Regions from separate parts of the Clostridioides sp. LIBA-6822 genome, predicted to be linked through region 2. Evidence: riboswitches for the same ligand, from Rfam matches in the RefSeq annotation. Region 2 holds a riboswitch; the other holds the start of a gene.
What was found. A riboswitch is a leader RNA that binds a small molecule or an ion and turns the genes downstream of it on or off. The one in region 2 is predicted to bind FMN.
Positions count from the first base shown of each region.

Region 1: another riboswitch for FMN. It lies ahead of ribD (bifunctional diaminohydroxyphosphoribosylaminopyrimidine deaminase/5-amino-6-(5-phosphoribosylamino)uracil reductase RibD); the one in region 2 lies ahead of ACTG48_RS18390 (MFS transporter).

Region 1 is NZ_CP196995.1:1,889,692-1,897,591, forward strand. Features, by position in the region: gene ACTG48_RS09050 (alanine/glycine:cation symporter family protein) at 1-416, shown strand, start outside; gene ACTG48_RS09055 (hypothetical protein) at 613-1,041, opposite strand; gene ACTG48_RS09060 (hypothetical protein) at 1,320-1,949, shown strand; gene ribH (6,7-dimethyl-8-ribityllumazine synthase) at 2,104-2,565, opposite strand; gene ACTG48_RS09070 (bifunctional 3,4-dihydroxy-2-butanone-4-phosphate synthase/GTP cyclohydrolase II) at 2,672-3,865, opposite strand; gene ACTG48_RS09075 (riboflavin synthase) at 3,888-4,553, opposite strand; gene ribD (bifunctional diaminohydroxyphosphoribosylaminopyrimidine deaminase/5-amino-6-(5-phosphoribosylamino)uracil reductase RibD) at 4,586-5,698, opposite strand; FMN riboswitch at 5,832-5,953, opposite strand; gene recQ (DNA helicase RecQ) at 6,141-7,900, shown strand, end outside.
Region 2 is NZ_CP196995.1:3,895,909-3,903,808, reverse strand. Features, by position in the region: gene lon (endopeptidase La) at 1-1,792, shown strand, start outside; gene yihA (ribosome biogenesis GTP-binding protein YihA/YsxC) at 1,782-2,393, shown strand; gene ACTG48_RS18390 (MFS transporter) at 2,660-4,030, opposite strand; FMN riboswitch at 4,211-4,326, opposite strand; gene ACTG48_RS18385 (ATP-binding protein) at 4,614-5,693, shown strand; gene ACTG48_RS18380 (DUF881 domain-containing protein) at 6,165-6,845, shown strand; gene ACTG48_RS18375 (GspE/PulE family protein) at 6,838-7,900, shown strand, end outside.

The DNA of each region.
Region 1 (7,900 bases), 2.0 Mb from region 2:
TAACTCATCATATAGGGCCAATAGGGAACATATTTATAGCAGTTTGTATATTCTTATTTGCATTTAGTTCTATAGTAGGTAATTATTATTATGGTGAGTCAAATATGGAATTTATGAGTGGAAGTAAGACTAAACTTAATATATTTAGAGTTTTCGTTGTAGGTATGGTTTTATTTGGTTCTCTTACTCAAGTAGATGTAGTTTGGAACCTAGCAGACTTATTTATGGCATTGATGGCTATAATAAACTTAATCGCAATATCGCTTTTAGGAAAGTATGCATTCATTGCTTTAAAAGACTATACAAGACAAAAAAAATCTGGAATAAAAGACCCTGTATTTATTGCAGATGAAATAGAAGGATTAGAAAATGTATCAGAGTGGCATAGTGAATTGCCAGAGGAACATTTAGGATAAAAAATTGTGAAACTATTTTGAGAGTTTAGAGTTTATATAATTTATATGAATATAATATTTAATTAGTTTATATTACTGGAATTTTTAATTCCAGTAATATTTTTTTATTATATAACTCAGGTGTTATTAAAAGTTTCTTTTAAAAATAGTTTATTTATTATAAAGTTTATCCTGAAATTTATTTTTTCTAAAATTACTATATAATTAAATCTTGTAAACCATCTTCAAAGCTTTCTAAGTAATTACAAAACATTCTAAACTCTTCTATAGTTTTGATTTCTTGTAAATTTCTTAAATCTATCATTATATTACTATATTTATGCAACATAAAACTCATATCATATATTTCACATTTAACAAATCCATCTTGATAACTGTATTTATAAGGTTCATATTTTGAAAAATTTGACTCAAAGTATTTTATTTTAGCATAGCACAATTTGTGTATGTTGAACAAAAGTGCCAGTACAGATTCTTTAACTGCAAACTTGTGTGTGAAGTATTTTATAGTATGGTATTTATCATGTTTAAACTCCCAAATTAAATTCTCATTTAAAGTAAGAGAATATTTTTTTATAAGGTTACGTTTATCTAGTGTTAAATCTTCTATTGAATATGTTTTCATAATTTATTCTCCTCATAAATATTTAATAAGTACTTATTAAATCATAGTATTTTATTGTTGCTTACTCTTAATTATATTGTATGGTAAATTAAAAAAATAATAAAATAGATAATTAGTATACTATTAATATGTGTTATAAATAAAAACAATAGCTTTAATAGTAATATATATATCTTTGTGATATTTTATATTTAGAGTCGTATTTATAATTATTTTAAGATTTTTAAAGTAACCTTGATTATTAATTTATATTTTAGAGGTTTTGAGGGGGATGCAAATTGTTCAGTAAGAAGGAATATATTGTTGTAGTATGCCGTGATTGTTTTGTATTTTATAATAAAGATAATGGCTTAAAAGAGAGTGTATCATTTTCAATACAACCTATTCCAAATGTGCCTTTTTATCATTATCTATTTGAAGGAGAAACTGAAAAGTTTATTAGAGATATACAAACAAAAGTTTCTATTAAGAAATCAGCCTTGTACATATTAATTCCAGATGATGCATTAGGTATAGACATAAAAGTATTACAAGAATTTTTTATTCAGTTAGGATGTAGAAAAATAATTTTTTCTAAACAAAATATCCTTTTAAGTAATTGTGTGGAAGATTATATTTCAATATCATTTACAAGTAGAGTAGTTGCTATTTCGTATGTAAAAAGTGGAGGAGCTGAATCAATAGATTTTTTTGCTTACAATGAGTTTGATGTTAAGAATATATCTTATATTATTAAAAATTTACATAATGATTGTGTATATTCTGATTTAAAAATATATGTGAATAGTATAGGAATTTCTAATAATTATGAAGATATTGGTAAGATTGTTCAGGTAGATGATATTGTAAATAATTTTAAAAAATTATATATTGAAAAAACACATAAAGATAGAATTGTTAGTATCTAAAATTATACGGCTTTATATACTTTAATAGGTAAGAGCTTGGATATATATTATATTTGAAATTATTGAGTACCAAAAGAACAAAGATATTTTGTCCTTTTGGTATTCAGTATTTTATATTATTTATACAGGTTTAACATTTAATTAATGACACTATTTAATCTAGAGATTTAAATAAATTTACCATTTCCAATGCACTCATAGCACAATCATAGCCTTTATTTCCAGCTTTTGTACCTGCTCTTTCAATAGCCTGTTCAATATTTTCTGTAGTCACGATTCCAAATATAACAGGTAATTCATTATCTAAAGATACTTTTGCTATCCCTTTAGAGACTTCGCTACATACATAATCATAATGAGATGTAGCTCCTCTTATAACACATCCTAAACAAATTATAGCATCATACTTACCACTTTTAGACATTTTTTGAGCAACAAGAGGAATTTCAAAAGCTCCAGGTACCCAAGCTATTTCTATATTTTCTGGAGAAACATCGTGTCTTAAGAGGCAATCTTCAGCACCTGATAAAAGTTTTGATGTTATAAATTCATTAAAACGAGAATTTATTATTCCTATTTTTAAGTCTTTTCCAATAAGTTTTCCTTCATATATCATTTTTTATTTCCTCCAATTTTATTTATGTTATAGATTTATATTTATAAATATTTTTAATATTAATTGCAAATAATTACTTAGTAGAAAAATATCTTTATATAACTATCTATATAATATCCAACAGATGTCCCATTTTATCTTTTTTAGTTTTTAGATATAACTTGTTAAAGTCATTAATTTCTTCATTAATAGGGACTCTATTTTCTATTTTTATTCCATATTTCTCTAACTGATTTATTTTATCAGGATTATTACTTAAAAGACTTATGCTTTTTATATTTAAATTTTTTAATATTTGAGCAGCCATATAGAAATCTCTCATATCTTCTTCAAATCCAAGCATTAGATTTGCTTCCACAGTATCATAACCTTCTTCTTGGAGTTTATAAGCTTTAATTTTATTTAAAAGACCAATACCTCTACCTTCTTGTTTCATATAAATTAAAACACCATTTCCATTTTCTACAATTTTCTTCATAGAAGATTCTAATTGCAATCCACAATCACATTTTAAAGAGTGGAACACATCACCTGTTAAACATTCGGAATGAAGTCTAACTAGAGTATTTTCTTCCTTCATATCTCCATAAGTAAGTGCAATATGTTCTTCGTCTGAATAAGTATCTTTATATCCTATGATTTCAAAATTACCGTATTTTGTTGGAAGGAAAGCACTAGACACCTTTTCTATAGTAGTTTCATTTAATTTACGATATTCTATAAGGTCTTTTATAGTTATAATTTTCAAATTGTGTTTTTCTTTGAAAATCATTAAATCATCAACTCTTGCCATTGTACCATCATCTTTCATTATTTCACAAATAAGACCAATTTCTTTAAAACCTGCAAGTCTAGCTAGGTCTACAGAAGCTTCTGTATGCCCATCTCTGACAAGAACTCCACCAGTTTTTGCAATTAAAGGAAAAATGTGACCAGGAGTTTTGAAATCTTTACTTGTAGAATTCTCATCACAGAATAATTTTACAGTTTCAGCTCTCTCATATGCAGATATACCAGTTAGAGTATCTGCACCATCTATAGTAACAGTAAAGGCTGTTTGAAATGTGTCTGTATTTTCTCTAACCATAAGAGGTATATTTAAACTTTTAAATTTTTTTTCAGTAGCAGGTAGACAAATTAAACCTCTACCATATGTAGCCATAAAATTTATTGATTCAGGGGTAGCCATCTCAGCTGCCATTAGTAAATCTCCTTCATTTTCTCTACCTTCATCATCAACAACGATTACCATTTTCCCATTTTTTATATCCTTAATAGCTTCTTCAATAGTATTAAACATGTAATTCACTCCTTTATTATTTTTAAAAACCATTTTTAAATAAAAAATCTTTATCTATATTTGATTTATAGTTAATACTATTGGAATTTAATTCCTTGTAGTTCTTAACCATAAAACTATTAACATACTTTCCAATTACATCACTTTCTAAATTAACAAAGTCTCCAATATTTTTTGTTAAGAGAGTAGTGTTCAATTTAGTATGAGGTATAATAGAAACTTTAAATATTTCATCATCTAAATATGATATAGTTAAGCTTACACCATCAATGGCAACAGAACCTTTAAGTATCATTGATGATAAAAGTTTTTTAACTGGTCGTATGCTTACTAAAACTGCATTTTCATCTTTTTCAAACTTACAAATAGTACCTTTACAATCAACGTGGCCTGTTACTATATGACCTCCAAATCTCGAGGAAAGGGTCATAGCTCTTTCAAGGTTTACTTTGTCATTTGTATTTAAGGAACCTAAATTTGTAGAACGAATTGTCTCCATCATAACATCTGCTGTAAACTCATTTTTTCCTAGGTTTGAAACAGTTAGACAAACCCCATTTACAGAGATACTATCTCCAAGGTTTGTACCATCTAATATTTTGTTTGATAGTATGGTTACTTGTCCGCTTTTGCCATTGGCAGTAATTCTTTTAAGTATTCCAACTTCTTCTACTATGCCAGTAAACATTATGACCTCCTTTATACATATATTCATAAAATTTAATTTAAAACATCAGATTCTATCAAAATATCTCCATCTATTAAAGTTACATTATTGATTACTAATTGTGTTGAATCTGATAGATGATTTACTCCTTCTCCAGAAACGAATGTAGGTGCGTCTTTACCACCTATAATTTTAGGGGATAAAAATAGTTTGACTTTATCAACTAATTTATTTCTAAATAGACTATCATTAAGTGTAGAACCTCCCTCAACTAGGACAGAGTCAATGTTTAATTCTCCTAATTTATACATTACAAATTTCAAATCTACTAAGTTATTTTTCTGAGGAGAAATTATGACTTCAACATTATTTTCTCTTAATATTGATAATTTTTTACTGTCTTTACAACATGTGAAAACTATAGTTTTACTAGTTTTATCCTCAACCAAATTACTATTAATTGGCAATTTTAGGTTTGTATCTATTACTATTCTTGTAGGGTGAGATATTTCATCTTGATTAAGTCTACAAGTTAGTAAGGGATTATCATTTAAAACTGTGTTTATGCCAACCATTATACTATGATACTTATTTCTGTATTTATGAGTTAGGTACCTTGATGACTCATTAGATATCCATTTTGATTCTAGTGATTTTGTAGCAATTTTACCATCTAGACTTACTGCTGATTTTACAATACAAAGAGGTCTTTTATTTTTTATGTAATAAAAAAATATTTCATTTAATTCTCTTGCTTCTTCTTCTAATATTCCTACAGTAACATCAATGTTGTTATCTTTTAATTTTTTTACTCCATTACCACAAACAAGCGGGTTTGGGTCTAGTGTAGATATGACAACTCTTTTAATCTTATTTTGAATAATTTTATCAACACAAGGAGGTGTTTTTCCATAATGAGAACATGGTTCTAAATTTACATAAAGAGTAGAGTCTTTTAGGCTTTGTTTAGTATCGTTTATAGCATTTACTTCAGCATGATTAGAGCCAAATTTCTCATGATATCCTTTGCCTATTATCTCACTATCTTTAACAATTACACATCCAACTAGTGGGTTTGGATTTGTAAAACCTTCTCCTTTTTTAGCCAATTCAATAGCTTTTTTCATATAATAAATGTCTTTTTCTTTTTGATTTACAAAATTCAAAATATGTACACCTCCTGTTTAATTAGATAATTTTTAAACAAAAAACCCTGAGAATTAACTCAGGGTTTAGAATAATCTACAATAAATGTTTAATAAGAGTACAACAAAATTGCTCTACAAAAAAACTCATTAAACATATCTTCTTCCATCCAGACTTTACTGTCGGCTTTGGAATTTAACCAAATCAACCAAATTTTACCTTGGCTCGCGGGCTGTACCGCCGATTGGGAATTTCACCCTACCCCGAAGATTAAGTATTAAATTTATATTTAGAATGTATCATAAATTATTTTACTTTGCAAACTATTTTTTTCAAAAAATATGTTAATATATAATATAGAATGTCTATAAACTTTGGAATAATGCGATTGTGAATATAAAAATAAAAATTTGAACATAATCAGGAAAGAAGTCTAATTAATTTAAATTAGGAGAGAAATATATGAATAAAAAACCTTTAGAAATATTATCAAAATACTATGGATATACAAGTTTTAGAAAAGGTCAGGAAGCTATAATAAATTCTATTTTGAGCGAAAAAGATGTACTAGCTATAATGCCAACTGGAGGTGGTAAATCCATCTGTTATCAACTTCCAGCGTTGATATTAGATGGAATGACAATAGTAATTTCTCCACTCATATCTCTTATGAAAGACCAAGTGGATGCTTTAAAGGCTATGGGAATTAACGCAGCTTTTATAAATAGTTCATTAAGTAACAAAGAATTCAATGAAATATTAAATAACATTAGAAAAAATAATTATAAAATACTCTATATAGCTCCAGAGAGATTAGATGCACAGGAATTTCTTGAACTAATAAATAATAACAACATAAGTCAAATCGCAATAGATGAAGCGCATTGTGTATCTCAATGGGGACATGATTTTAGGTTGAGCTATAGAAGGATTTCCGATTTTATAAAGAATTTGCCTAAAAGACCTATAATTACAGCATTTACAGCAACAGCTTCAGAAGAGGTACGAGCTGATATAATAAATTTATTGTGCTTAGAAAATCCAGACTGTTATATAACAGGTTTTGATAGAGATAACTTATCAATAAATATAGTAAAATCATCTAGTAAAAATAAATATATTTTAGATTATATTAAAAATCATAAGAATGAGTCTGGAATTATATACGTTGCAACTAGAAAGGAAGTTGAAAATATACATAATGGATTATCTAAGAGAAATATATCTGTGTCAAAATATCATGCAGGTTTATCTAAAAATGAAAGAAGTAAAAATCAAGAAGACTTTATAAACGATGATGTAGATATAATGATAGCAACGAACGCCTTTGGAATGGGTATTGACAAACCTAATATAAGGTGGGTTATACACTACAACATGCCCCAAAGTATAGAAAACTATTATCAAGAAATAGGTAGAGCTGGTAGAGATGGAGAAAAAAGTGAATGTGTGCTTTTATTTTCTCCAGGAGATGTACATATACAAAAATATTTAATCGATATTGGAGTTGAGAATCCTGAAAGAAAATTGTTTCAACATAAGAAGCTTCAATATATGATTGACTTGGTTTACAGTAATTCATGTTATAGAAGGACAATATTGAATTACTTTGGAGAAAATTATATAGAAGATTGTAATAATTGTAGTAACTGTTTAGTAGAAGGTGAAATAGTAGATAAGACTATAGATGCTCAAAAAGTCATTTCATGTGTAGCTAGAATGAAAAGAAGTTATGGCGTTACTACTATTGTAGATGTACTTAGAGGTTCTAAAAATAAAAAGATTTTACAACTTGGACTAAACACCTTATCTACATATAATATTATGAGAGATTATTCAAGTGAAGATTTAAAGAACTTTATAAATACATTGGTTTCTCATGGTTTCTTGGATTTGGTTGAGACTTTAGGTAATGGAAATAGAGGAAGCTTTCCAACAATAAGATTGAATGATATGTCTATGAAAGTTTTAAAAGGTCAAGTGAAAGTAGAATTTAAAGAAATTGTGATTACAAAATCATTAGAGGTAGAAGATGAGCTATATAGTGCATTAAGAGAGCTTAGACACTCAATTGCAAGTGAAGAAAGAATAGCTCCATATATGGTATTTGGAGATGGGACACTTAGAGCTATGTCTAGTAGTTATCCAGTTAATAAAGAAGAAATGTTAGATATATCTGGAGTAGGGGAAATTAAGTATCAAAAATATGGTAGAGACTTTGA
Region 2 (7,900 bases):
AGAATTTGATATTAAGAAAAGACTTGAACTTATATATTCTATATTATTAGAAGAGATAGATATATTAAAAATAGAAAAAAAGATAACTTTAAGAGTTAAAAAACAGATGAATAAAGTTCAAAAAGAATATTATCTTAGAGAACAATTAAAAGCAATACAAAAAGAATTAGGTGAAGAAGAAGATATAAATTCTGAAGCTGATGAATATAGAGAAAAGCTTAAGAAAATAAAAGCACCTAAAACAACTAAGGAAAAGATAGAAAAAGAAATAGATAAATTTTCAAAGATATCTTCAATGTCTCCAGATGTATCTGTAAGTAGAAACTACTTGGATACTATCTTTTCATTGCCATGGAATAAAGAGACAAAAGATAAACTGGATATAAATAAGGCAAATGCTATATTAGATGAAGACCATTATGGCTTAGAGAAAGTAAAAGAAAGAATATTAGAATACCTAGCTATAAGAACACTTGCTAAATCACTTAAAGGTCCTATAATATGTTTAGTTGGTCCTCCAGGAACAGGAAAGACATCTATAGTAAAATCAATAGCTAGAGCATTGAATAGAAAGTTTGTAAGAATATCTTTAGGTGGAGTTAGAGATGAAGCAGAAATAAGAGGTCATAGAAGAACGTATGTAGGTTCAATTCCAGGAAGAATAATCAATGGAGTAAAAGAAGCACAAACAAAAAATCCTGTATTTTTATTTGATGAGATAGATAAAATGGCAGCAGATTATAAAGGTGACCCAGCTTCAGCAATGCTAGAAGTATTAGACCCAGAGCAAAATAAGGATTTTGTAGACCACTACTTAGAAATACCTTTTGATTTATCAAAAATACTATTTGTTACAACAGCAAACAGTTTAGGTAATATACCAAGACCATTATTAGATAGAATGGAAGTAATAGAAGTATCTGGATATATAGAAGAAGAAAAACTAAATATAGCAAAAAAATACTTACTTCCAAAACAAATTAAAGAACATGCTTTAAAAGAAAACTTCATAAAAATGGATGATGAGACTTTAAGAAGCATAATAAATCATTATACAAGAGAAGCTGGTGTGAGAACACTAGAGAGAACTATTGGTAAAATTTGTAGAAAAGTTGCAAAAAAATATGTTGAAGACCCAACTCTTGAAGAAGTTGTTGTAAATAAGTCTGATTTGGAGACATATCTTGGAAAGGACATCTTTAAGTATCAACTTGCAGAAGTTAATCCTCAAATAGGACTAGTAAATGGTCTTGCATGGACAGCAGTTGGTGGAGTTACACTTGAAGTAGAAGTAAATGTACTTAAAGGTAAAGGAGAAATTGTATTAACTGGAAAACTAGGGGATGTTATGAAGGAATCTGCTAAGACAGGTATCTCTTATATAAGGTCAATAGTGGACAAGTTTGATATAGACCCAGACTTTTATAAGACAAATGATATCCATATACACATTCCAGAAGGTGCTGTTCCAAAAGATGGGCCATCAGCTGGTATAACTATGGCTCTTGCAGTGATTTCAGCACTTACTAAAAGACCTGTTCCAGGCAATATAGCTATGACAGGAGAGATAACTTTAAGAGGTAGAGTGCTAGCAGTAGGAGGAGTTAAAGAAAAATTATTAGCAGCTCACAGAGCTGGCATAACAAAAGTCTTAATTCCTAAAGAATGTGAAGCTGACTTAGATGAAATACCAGAAAATGTAAAAGAAAAAATGGAGTTTGTACTCGTAGAACACATGGATGAAGTATTGGAACAAGCTTTATTAAAGAGTGGTGAGAAGAATGAAAATTAGAAGTTCAGAGATAACTATGAGTGCTGTGAATAAATCACAGTATCCGGCAGAAGGAATTCCAGAGATAGCATTAGCTGGTAGGTCAAATGTTGGAAAATCATCAATAATAAATACATTGCTTAATAGAAGAAACTTTGCTAGAACTAGTCAAACACCAGGAAAAACTAGAACTATAAACTTTTACCTAATAAATAATGAGTTTTATTTTGTGGACCTTCCGGGCTATGGATATGCAAAGATAGCTAAGTCTGAAAAAGAAAAATGGGGAGGTATAATGGAAAGATATCTAGAAAGTAGACAAGAATTATGTTCTATACTTCTACTTGTAGATATTAGACATGAGCCTACAGCAGATGATAAGCTTATGTATGAATGGATAAAACACTTTGGATACAACTGTGTAGTTATTGCAACTAAGGCAGATAAAATATCTAGAGGGCAATATCAAAAACATATAAGTATAATAAGAAAAAAATTACAACTGGAAAGTAGTGAAAAAGTAATTCCTGTTTCTTCATTAAAAAAGACTGGTGTTGAAGAACTATGGGAAGAAATTGTAAATCAATACAATCAACATGGATATGAGATAACAGTAGATTAAATTTAAAATATCAAATGTTGGCATAATACTTGTTTAGATAATCTATATAAGATTAGATTAGTTTTAATTGTATTAATATCAAAATAAAATATAGGATGCCTCAAAATGGTTTTAATGGTCATTTTTTGGCATCCTTGTTGTTTATAAGCAATAAATATTAGCAATTTATTGTTAAAAATTATAAAACTTAGCAAAACTACTATAAATTAATGTAGATTAGTATATTTAAAAATTTATTCACTAATGAAATAACCAATAAATTTTATTTAAGAAATAGATTTATCTGTTTTTCTCATAAAGAAAATAGTTAGTATAAGTCCTATAAAGCATACTGCTGCTGCAATCCAATAAGATTGATTACTAGCTGTGACATAAGCTGATGTATGGCTTTTAAAATTTTGATTATATGTAAGGCTTTGTGCAAAGAAACTACTAAAAAATGCTGTTCCAAGAGCAAATGATAAATTACGAACAGTTGCAAGAAAGCTACCTCCATATCCCTGTTTTTGTGGAGGGACATCTGCAAGGATACTACTATTGTTTGGTGAACTAAAAGCACCTAGTCCAAGTCCAAAAATAACTAAACATGCAATTAGAAGGAACAATGGTGAATCTGCCTTTAAAAGTGCCATTCCAACAAGGGAAATAGTCATAAATGAAAAAGATGCTGTTAAAATATTCTTTGCACCATGTTTATCAGAAAGAGAACCTGCAATAGGAGCTATAAGTACCATAATAAGTGGATGTACAGTCATTACAGAACCAGCCATCATAGGAGATAAATTTTTTAATTGCTCTAAATAAAACGGAAGTAGGAAAGACACTGCCATTTGAGGAAAATAACAAGCTATTCCGATAATGTTACCTACAGTGAAATTTCTATTTTTAAATAGAGGTAAGTCAATAAAACTTTGTTCAAATTTTACTTCTCTTAATGCCAACAGTAAGAATATTATAAGTGATGCTATTCCTAGATACAATCTTGTATCTCCCTTTCCATTCATCGCAAGTAATATAAGTGTAGTACAAGTTGCAAATAGTAGAAGACCTGGAATATCAAAGCTATTATTTTGTTCATCTAAAACAGGTCTAGGAAGAAATTTAATTCCAAGAAAGACTGCTACAATGCCAATAGGTATATTGATAATAAAAATAGAAGGCCATCCGAAATGTTCTAAAAGTATCCCTCCAATTACGGGACCACTCATATTTCCTATACCAACTACAGCTCCAGTGATTCCTATAGCCTTTCCTTTTTCATTTGCTGGAAATGCATTAGAAACTATGCCAAGTCCAGTTGCCATTAAAATACTTGCTCCAACTGCTTGAAATATTCTTGAGGAAATTAATGTTGATAAATTGTGTGATATACTACACAGAAAAGAACCTATTGTGAATACAAAAAATCCTAACGTGTATAGTCGATTTGAGCCTACTTTATCACCGAGTTTTCCAAAAAATAACATAGTAGCTGTTACGACAAGCATATAAGCTGTTACAACCCACTGAATTTGTGACATGTTAATTTTAAAGTCAGTAGCGATTGTAGGATTTGCGATATTTAGTATACTTCCATCAAGAGTAGACATAAATACACCAATACAGATGATAATTAATACTATCCATTTTTGTTTCATGATAACACTCCAATCTTTTATATAATAGATTTTATAAGTACAGAATGGTTATATAAATAAACAACAAAAAAGCACCTACATCTTAGGTACCTCGAATGTGTTTAATTTCATGAATAAATACGGTAGTTGAAGGAGTTGTATAGATTACTCATGCAAAATTACATAAAGGTACTCATATACTATTTTCTTCTACCATCCAGATTTTACTGTCGGCTTTGGAATCTGACCAAATTATGCCATAAGGCTCGCGGGCTTTTACCGCCGATAGGGAATTTCACCCGTTTCTGAAGAAAAACAGATGTATTTTGTAATATTATTTTAACATAAAATTACAACGGAAACAATTGGATTTAAACAATACACAACTATATTACTGTATAAAGAGTGAAATTATATTCATACATAAAAGTATATAAAAGTTAAATCACATAGTATGGAAATCTACTATAATTAGATAAAATTAATTTGTTATTGGTATTGAATGATAAGTTTTAGATTTATCAAAAGCATAAAGCTGTAACAAAACTCGTATAATATTAATATCTTAATTAAGAGATATTGTAAATTATGAGGAGGCGCTAATATGGAAGGAAAGGTAAAGAAGGCATTTCCAGGTGGGAACACATCACAAGGCTCATATTCTTTTTTTGAATATATAATTCCTGAAAATGTAAAAAGAGTTTTTTGTTTAAAAGGTGGACCTGGAGTAGGAAAATCCTCACTTATGAAAAAAATTTATAAAGAATTTTTAAATAGAGGATATGATATCGAATTATATAACTGTCCTTCTGACCCAAGTTCATTGGACGGTGTAGTTATAAAGGAATTAGGCGTGGTACTTATGGATGCAACTGCTCCACACACTATGGACCCAAAGCTACCAGGAGCTTTGGACGAGATAATTAATTTAGGTGATTACTGGAATACAGAAGAGTTAGAAAAAAACAGACAAGAAATATCAGGATACGATAAAGATATTAGTAATGCATTTAAAAGAGCATTTAAATTTTTAAAAGCATCAGAACCAATCTTTAGAGATATAGAGGAAAAGTATTCTGACTGTATGGATTATGGTAAAGTGAATTTAGTTACAGAAGAACTTATTAAAAAATTGTTTGATGGAGTTGAGAGCACAGGAAATTTAAAAAAAGCAAAACATTTATTTGGTTCAGCCATAACTCCTGTAGGATGTTTAGATTATACAGAAAACATTTTAAAAGATGTAAATAAGGTGTATTATTTAGATGGAGAAATAGGAACTGGGAAAACTACACTATTAAATAAAGTGTATAAAAAAGCTATTGAAAAAGGTTTAAATGTAGAAGTTTATCATTATCCACTTATTCCTGAGAAAATTGAGACTGTATTATTAACTGACTTAGATATAGGTATAACTATAAGCACAACTTTTAAAGAAGAGGAGACAATTAATTTAAATCAATTTTTAAATAGGGAAAAATTACTTAAATATGAAGAAGACATTAAATTTGATGAAAAAGTTTTGGATGATTTAATTTGTTGGGCAGTGTTAAATCTTAAGAGAGCTAAGTCTAAGCATGATATTATAGAAAGTTACTATATTCCTAACATGAGATTCGATGAAGTTGGAAAGTTAAGAGACAAACTAGTTAAAAGAATTTTAAAATATGAGAAAAATGTATAAGAACATATATATTAAATTAGATATTAATTATAAAATATGATTTTTAGTAAACTGGCGTAGCTTTGAAGCTATGCCAGTTTGCCGTTTTTGATACAATTAAGAAATAATTATTAATTAATAGAGATTTTTATATAAAAAATTAATATTCTAGAAATAATTTTACAAAAAATATCTTACTTAGCTATAATATCTTTAGTTTGAGTTAAGGTGTGATAATGGAATATCCTTTTCAAAGTTATGCTTTTATAATAATACAAAAAAATGTTTATTGAAAGTTCTCGTATTTTGTAAATAAGATTTAGGGATATATACTTGGTATTAGTAATTTAGTGATAGGAGTTCAATGTATGATATTATATACTAAAGATGAATTTTAATATATAACTTTGATATAATAAACATATGTAAATGTTAAATGGTTAATTAAATAAACTTATCATATAAAAATAAATTTGTAAGGAGCAATACAGTATGAAAAAACAATATGTGTTTATAATACTAGCAAGTACTATTTTAGGTATACTTGTTGGAACCATATTTAGAGATTATAGTAATGAACAAACAGTTTATACAAGTAAAGATAAGTCAATAAGAAAAGAAATAAAATTGACAAGAAAGTCTATAAAGGAATTAACAAAAGAAAAAGACAAGTTAGATGAAGAAATTAATTCAATGAAAAAAAATCAAAAAAATTCTGAAAAAATCTCAGAAATAGAAACTCTTAGAGATAGCCTATCATATTCAGATGTGAAAGGTAGCGGAATAATATTAAGTATAGACGCTATAGATGAAAAAACAGGAAATATAGCCAATAGTATAGACTATAATAAAATACTTGTAAAAGTCATAAATGAATTAAAAGTAAATGGAGGAAAATACATAGAAATAAATGGTCAAAGAATCAATCAGTATTCAGAAGTTGTACTTGCAGGAAGCCACATAAATATAAATGGAGTTCCTGTAGCACAACCTTATGAAATAAAATGCATTGGGGATAAAGATAAACTATCTAATTATGTAGATAAAGGCAGTAAATATTTAGATAGTATACAAACTACTTATCCAATGAAAGTAAGTATAAAAGCTGAAGAAAATATCTCTATGAAAAAAATGAATATACCTAATAAATTAAAGTATATAAAGGGTGATTAAGATTATATTAGAGGAAAGCAGTTTGCCAATGTTAATACCAGAAAAACTTGCAAAAAAATATAATGTATTTCCAGTAGAATTTCAAGATGATAATTTAGTAGTAGAAATAGAAGATGAAGATATATACGCTCTACAGGATTTAAGATTAGCTACAGGGAAAGAAATTATATTGAAAAAAGAGAAAAAAGAACTTATAAGTGAGAAAATTGATAAATATTACAATAACTTTGAACTTGATGAGGATTATGCAAAAAAACTATTTGAAAATCTTTTAGAAAAGGCTATGAAAGAAAATGCAAGTGATATACATATAGAACCATTTAAAGAGCATTTAATAGTGAGAATGAGGGTAGATGGAGAACTAAAGGAAGTATCAAAGTTTTTAATTGATATATATCCATCATTATCTACTGTCGTAAAATTAAAGGCCTCAATGGATATAACGGAAAAAAGACTTCCTCAAGATGGTAGAGTGGATGTAAAGTTAGGTGGGAACTTAATTGATATTAGGGTTTCATCAATACCAACTGTCTATGGTGAAAAAATTGTTTTAAGAATACTTAATAGAGATACTTTCTTAAAAGATAAAATAGAACTTGGATTTTCAGACGAAGCAATAAAATCTATAAATAATATAATAAATAAAAGAGCAGGGATATTATTAGTTACAGGCCCTACAGGTAGCGGAAAAACTACAACAGTATATTCCTTATTAAATGATTTAAAAGGCATAAAGAAAAATATAATGACCATAGAAAATCCAGTAGAGTATAAGATGGATGGTATAAGTCAGATTCAAGTGAATTCAAAAGTAGGATTAAGTTTTGATGTGGGTCTTAGAGCGATATTAAGACAAGACCCAGATATAATAATGGTTGGAGAAATAAGAGATGCAGAAACAGCTAAAATAGCAGTAAGAGCAGCTATAACAGGTCATTTAGTTATAAGTACTTTACACACTAATGATGCAGTGTCTTCTATAGCTAGATTATTAGAAATGCAAATACCACCATATCTTTTGAATGCATCTCTTATAGGTGTTATCTCTCAAAAAT